2 regions of the Flavobacterium rhizophilum genome follow, and region 2 is predicted to be linked to the other one. Evidence: riboswitches for the same ligand, from Rfam matches in the RefSeq annotation. Region 2 holds a riboswitch; the other holds the start of a gene.
What was found. Region 2 has a riboswitch for thiamine pyrophosphate ahead of thiM (hydroxyethylthiazole kinase). Riboswitches for the same ligand answer to the same signal wherever they lie in the genome.

Region 1 (3,427 bases), on a different contig from region 2:
CAAAACGTGCCTTACTCAAAGCATTATCCCTGTATTGTGCCCCGGGGTGCCCTTTGGCTAAATCGGCAGCATGGGCAGCAATTTTATAAGTAATCACTCCGTCCTTAACATCTTTTTTGTTAGGTAATCCTAAGTGTTCTTTTGGTGTAACATAGCATAACATAGCCGTACCGTACCACCCTATCATAGCTGCACCAATGGCAGATGTAATATGGTCATACCCCGGAGCAATATCTGTAGTTAATGGTCCAAGCGTGTAAAACGGAGCCTCACCACAATGAGCCAACTGCTTGTCCATATTCTCTTTAATCATGTGCATTGGTACGTGCCCTGGTCCTTCTATAAATACCTGCACATCGTGTTTCCATGCTATTTTGGTAAGTTCTCCCAGTGTTTCCAGTTCGGCAAACTGGGCAGCATCGTTAGCATCGGCAAGAGATCCCGGGCGTAATCCGTCACCAAGAGAGAAAGCCACATCATACGCTTTCATAATCTCACAAATTTCCTCAAAGTGGGTATATAAAAAGTTTTCCTTATGATGGAATAAACACCACTTAGCCATTATGGAACCTCCCCTTGATACTATACCCGTAACACGACTTGCTGTTAGGTGTATATAGCGTAAAAGTACTCCCGCATGGATAGTAAAGTAAGATACTCCCTGTTCTGCCTGTTCGATAAGGGTATCCCTGAAAATTTCCCAGGTAAGGTCTTCAGCCTTTCCTTTTACTTTCTCTAACGCCTGATAAATAGGCACCGTACCGATAGGCACAGGGGAGTTACGTATAATCCATTCTCTAGTTTCATGAATGTTTTTCCCTGTAGAAAGATCCATTATAGTATCGGCACCCCAGCGGCAGGCCCATACGGCTTTTTCTACCTCTTCTTCAATGCTCGATGTAACAGCACTGTTACCTATATTGGCATTGATTTTTACAAGAAAGTTACGTCCTATAATCATAGGCTCACTTTCAGGGTGGTTAATATTATTTGGAATTACGGCTCGTCCGGCAGCTACTTCACTACGAATAAATTCGGGGGTTATTTTATTTTTTGGGGTATTGGCACCAAAACTATTACCGGGATGCTGCTGGCACAGGTTCTTATTTTCCTGTTCAAAAGCTTCCAGTTTTTGGTTTTCCCTTATTGCTATATATTCCATTTCTGGTGTTATTATACCTTTTTTGGCATAATATAACTGAGAAACATTTGCTCCCTGTTTTGCTTTTAATGGTTTGTGCAGGTACTCAAAACGCAGGTGATCTAAACCGGAGTCATTAAGGCGTTCTTTACCATAGTCTGAAGAAATATCGGTAAGTTCCTCCACGTCTCCCCTTTCCATTATCCACTGTTCTCTTATTCGTGGCAGTCCTTTCCTTACATCAATTGCTACATTTTCATCTGTATAAGGCCCTGATGTATCGTATACCGTAACCGGAGGATTTTTTTCCAAACCACCATTTGCCATTCTGGTATCGTTAAGGGTAATTTCCCTCATGGCTACTTTTATAGGGTGAATTTGCCCGTCTACATATATTTTTTTTGAATTGGGAAACGGGGTTCTTGATATTTGATGCTCTTTGTTTTCCATAATGATAGTTTTAAGAATTGGGTATAAAAGATTAGCCGCCCTGAGTGGCAGAAATAATTAGGATTTGATGTGAGGGGTTTAACAGAAAGGAATCCCAGTTGGTTTTAGGGATTACGGTATTGTTTATGGCAACAGCAATACCTTTTTGCTTTTGTGGCGACTCAATATCAAGCAATGCCTGAATAGTAAGCGTTTCCTGTGCAAACTGTTTTTTTTGATTGTTAATGAGTAATTCCATTCGCTAACAGTATATTAGGTTAAATAATATACTTTAGGAATGGCTGCAAAAAGTGCATAACAGCACTATAAGAAGTCATCTTACTTTTCCCTACGCCAGTATGAACTGTATCAGGTTCAGAGGGTAAAATCTCAGCCTGCATATGTGCAGACACCCCTAAAGTAGATTACAAATCTATAGTTTTTTTATTAAAACCTACAGTTAGCCCTGTTAAAAAAATAAAGCCTCCCTAAACAGGAGGCCTTATTTTAACTACATAGTATTTTATTTTAATGGTGATGACCACCGCCGCCATCACTCTTAATAAGATGACTCTGAATATAATAAGCACCTTTAAGCACTATTTTGGCATGGTCGTCTATTTTTTGAAGTACGGTAACCTGTGTATACCCCAACTGAGATGTACCTGTTTTTACCTCTATACGCTGAAAATGGTACATTTCTCCCTCTTCATCATGCTCATGACCATCATCGTGAGAATGCCCTTCGGCAGCGTCATGATTATGTATATCCTTATCATCGTGATTATGCCCGTCGTCATGTGAATGACCTCCCTGCTCATCATGATGGTGTTCTTCTTCCAAAACAAAAATGTACTCCCTTCCGTCTGCTTTTATAATAGCATCATTAGGTAAGGCCTGTACTTCTATTTCTCCAACATCTATTAGTGCATTTACATACATACCCGCAATCAGTTTCTCTTCCTTATTTACAATATCGGCATGAACTGCAACTGACTTAGTATCGTTTTCAAATGATTTTCCTATATTGAATATTTTACCCGTAATCTCGGTATTGCTCTGGTTAGTAAGTACAAAACGAACATTTTGTCCCGGTTTAATTTTATACAAATCTTTTTCATAAACCAAAAGATCGACATGCAGTTTTGAATTATCTACTATGGTAAGTAATGGCTTACCTACTTCGGCATTAGCACCAAGTGTAATGTTGATTTCGGTAACGTGCCCCGAAATAGGTGCCGTGATTGCCATGATGGAATTTACAGAGCTTTTACTCAGGTTAAGCATACTAAGCTGCTTATCAAGCGAATTGAATTTTGCCTTTTCGATTTCGTAATCCGATTTGGTACGCTGAAATACCTTTTTGGAATTTACATTCTCTTCGCTTAATATTTTTTGTCTTTCGTATTCCAGTTCCAGGAACTGCAGATTATTTTTTGACGTAAGGTAGGCCTCCTGCAAACGGGCAAACTCCGGACTTTCCAGCACTGCCAGTACCTGACCCTTTTTAACCTCCTCGCCTTCTATCACTTTGATTGCCGTAACAATTCCCGTCATGTGTACCGATACATCGGCCTGATTTTGTGGTGGTAATTTTGTATATCCGTTAGCGTTTATTACTTCACTTAGGTTTTTCATCGAGTAAGTCCCTAACTCTATGTCGGCAGCCTTAAACTGCGCCTCATTAAGTTCTACTTCCTTAACACCTGCTGCTTCCTCGTCATGATTGTGTGCCTCTTCTGTCTGAGCTTCGTTAGTATGCTCATCATTTGTTTTCTTACCACAGCCTGTAAACAAAAAAGCGGCCGTAAGAGTATAAAGGGCTATATTAAGTTGTATCTTTTTCATCTTATGTTA
Region 2 (3,427 bases):
CATCACCACTGGTAGCCACCATAACCGGATCGAACACCACCGGAATATCAGGGTACTTTTTAAGTGTGGCTGCAATTACCTCAACAAGCTGCGAGGTATGTACCATTCCTATTTTAATGGCATTTGGACGGATATCTTCCATAACAGCATCCAACTGCTGCTCTACAAATTGTGCAGGGACATTATGTATACCCCTTACGCCTGTGGTATTTTGTGCAACCAGAGCAGTAATAACCGACATGCCATAACATCCCAATGCCGAAAATGTTTTCAGGTCGGCCTGAATACCTGCTCCTCCGCTGGGATCGGTACCTGCTATTGTTAGCACTGTTGGGTATGTATATTTCTTTTTCATGCTGTTTCAATTAAGTTTCGTAATGTTTGGGCAGCAATAGTTGGATTATCGGCAGCACATATTGCCGATACCACTGCAAGACAATCGGCTCCTGCCTGTATTACCTCTTGAGCATTTGTTTCATTAATCCCTCCTATTGCCACAAGAGGCTTATCTGTAATACTCTTTATCTTGGCTATCCCCTCCAACCCCCATTCGGTAACCGTATCGGTTTTTGTTGGCGTACTGAATACCGGACTTACCCCAAGGTAATCGGCAAACTGAATTTCCGTTCCTGAAAGCTGCTCCAAATATTCTACCGAATAGCCTGTCATATTACAATCAGGCCATTTCTTTTTAATTTCAGACGGAGGTAAATCGGAATTCCCTACATGTACTCCATAAGCATTACAGTTTACTGCTACTAAAGGATTATCATTTACAATAAGCGGTACACGATATCTGTCCAGTATTTCCTTTAGCCTTAAGCTGCTTTCAAGAAAATCAGGATAACTTTTGTTCTTCTCCCTTATCTGTACCAAATCGACTCCGCCTTTCACTGCCTGTTCGGCAACCCAAAGCATATCCCTGCCACAGCAGGCTTCTTGGCTTATTACCAGATATAGCTTATATGGAAACGGCTTAGTCATTTTTAATAGTTACTTTTAGATGAGTGTTGAATTCATCTTCGGTAAGATTATACAACTTATCCAGCAGATGCATTTGCAAACTACCCGGTCCTTCAGACTGTTGTACGGCAATCTCCCCAGCAATAGCAAGTAATGCCATAGCTGCTGCTGTAGCCCCTTCAGCATTATCAGGTTCACTAGCTACAAAAGCACCAATAAGAGCCGTGGCTGTACAACCAAGCCCGGTTACTTTTGTCATCATTACATGCCCGTTATCGATAAATATCTTTTGATTTGCAGAAACAATCACATCGGTAGCACCCGATATACAAACTACGGCTCCTGTATTTTCGTTAAGCCATTTGGCAGAAGCTATAGCCTCTGCAGACTGATGCGTACTGTCTACCCCTTTTGACTGTCCTCCGGCATTGGCCAGTGCCATAATCTCTGATGCATTACCACGAATTACTGTCGGTTTATATTTCAGTAGCTGTGCCACTGTAGTATTACGAAGATTGCTTGCTCCCGCCCCTACAGGGTCCAACACCCAGGACTTACCCAATTGTTGGGCTTTTGCAGCAGCCTTATACATGCTTTCAATCCAGTATTCGTCAAGCGTACCTATATTTATAACCGTGGCTCCGCAAATGCTCACCATCTCTTCAATCTCAGCATGGGCATGTGCCATAATAGGCGATGCCCCTGCTGCCAATAGTGCATTTGCCGTGTTGTTCATTACCACATAATTGGTAATATTATGTACCAAAGGGGAATTTTGCCTTAGTTGTAAAACAGATTTCCAAAGGGACTCTCTCATATTTAAGTTTTTTATGGTGCGTAAATATGGCTTAAGAGTTTCCCGAAAAGAAATCAGGATATAGAAGTGTATACAGATACGCTTTTCCCTACGCCGGTATAAACCGAATCAGGTTCAAAGGGACTCTCTCAATTCTTTACAGAATACCCCTAAAGCCAGCATCAAATATACATATAGTTATGGTGTGAATAAAACACTCAGTGTTAAAATACAAAAGGGCTTAAAAAGCCCTTTTGTATACTATGTTTATTTTTAATTAGAATCTGTTATCTCCGTCAAGCAGGTTACCCAGTCCGCCCAGTATGCTACCTTCGCCTCTTTGCTGACCTCCACCCTGAGGTGCCGAAGCATAAATTCTTCCTGCAAGCCTACTAAACGGCAACGATTGTATATATACCACACCCGGACCACGAAGCGTCGCATAAAACAGTCCTTCACCTCCAAAAATGGAATTTTTAATACCGCCTACAAATTCGATGTCATAATGCACATCTTTAGTAAAGCCTACAATACAGCCTGTATCTACCTTAAGTACTTCGCCTGCTTGTAATTCTTTGCGAGCCAGTGTACCTCCGGCATGTACAAATGCCATACCGTCACCTTCGAGTTTCTGCATAATAAAACCTTCACCACCAAACAGACCTCTGCCTAATTTTCGGGAGAACTCAATCCCTACCGACACTCCTTTTGCCGCACAAAGGAAAGCATCCTTTTGGCAGATAAAGCGTCCGCCGTATTCGCTTAGGTCTATAGGTACAATTTTACCCGGGTAAGGAGAAGCAAAACTTACTTTTCGTTTACCGTGGTATTGGTTTAAAAACACTGTCATGAACAGGCTTTCCCCTGTAAGTAGCCTTTTACCTGCCGAGAACAGCTTACCCATAACACCCTGTGTTTGGTTAGAACCGTCGCCAAAAATGGTATCCATGTGTATACCGGTATCCATCATCATAAAGCTACCTGCCTCGGCCACTACAGCTTCCTGCGGATCAAGCTCTATTTCTACATATTGCATTTCTTCACCATATATATGGTAGTCAATTTCGTGTGATGTCATTTTCTTTATTGTTTTTTGATTTGATTAATTATTAGTTGTCAAAAAGCACTATTTGTTACACCTTTAACCTAAGTTATAGAGCAGTACAAGGCTAAACACATAAAGCAGAAATATAACCAGTGTATCCCAAGCCATAAATATCCTTTTCTTCTGGTACGGGAATATAAAACCTATAATAGCCACAGCTGTCATCATCAGCACAATAAAAACCGTCATTACATTAATATCGGCAGCATCTTTTAAAAGAAGTCCCTTGGTATATAATATATCATCTATAAACAGGATGAATATATTAAATATGTTGCTTCCTAAAAGATTCCCCACAGCCATATCGGCAGAGCCCATTCTTACAGCAGCTACAGAAACGGCAATCTCGGGCAGTGATGTAGACACTGCCAAAAACAGTGTACCCACAAACGATTTGCCCAGTCCTGTTTGTTCGGCTATATGCTCGGCGAAAAACGGCAGGGAAAGCGCTACAACAATAATAATTAAAGCAAAGAAAGAGTACCTTAAAATAACCCCGTGTAATGTATACACCTCGGTATGTCCGTTATCGTTAACCTCGATACTATCTGTCGAATTTGCTT

Region 1: it holds a riboswitch for thiamine pyrophosphate, as region 2 does, so the genes downstream of both, thiS (sulfur carrier protein ThiS) here and thiM (hydroxyethylthiazole kinase) in region 2, are expected to answer to the same signal.

The regions. Positions count from the first base shown of each region.
Region 1 is NZ_JBELQB010000001.1:421,737-425,163, forward strand. Features, by position in the region: gene thiC (phosphomethylpyrimidine synthase ThiC) at 1-1,591, opposite strand, end outside; gene thiS (sulfur carrier protein ThiS) at 1,623-1,829, opposite strand; TPP riboswitch at 1,900-1,997, opposite strand; gene ABS768_RS01985 (efflux RND transporter periplasmic adaptor subunit) at 2,099-3,418, opposite strand; gene ABS768_RS01990 (CusA/CzcA family heavy metal efflux RND transporter) at 3,425-3,427, opposite strand, start outside.
Region 2 is NZ_JBELQB010000011.1:86,145-89,571, forward strand. Features, by position in the region: gene thiD (bifunctional hydroxymethylpyrimidine kinase/phosphomethylpyrimidine kinase) at 1-355, opposite strand, end outside; gene thiE (thiamine phosphate synthase) at 352-984, opposite strand; gene thiM (hydroxyethylthiazole kinase) at 977-1,780, opposite strand; TPP riboswitch at 1,849-1,941, opposite strand; gene ABS768_RS14205 (TIGR00266 family protein) at 2,037-2,837, opposite strand; gene ABS768_RS14210 (sodium:calcium antiporter) at 2,901-3,427, opposite strand, start outside.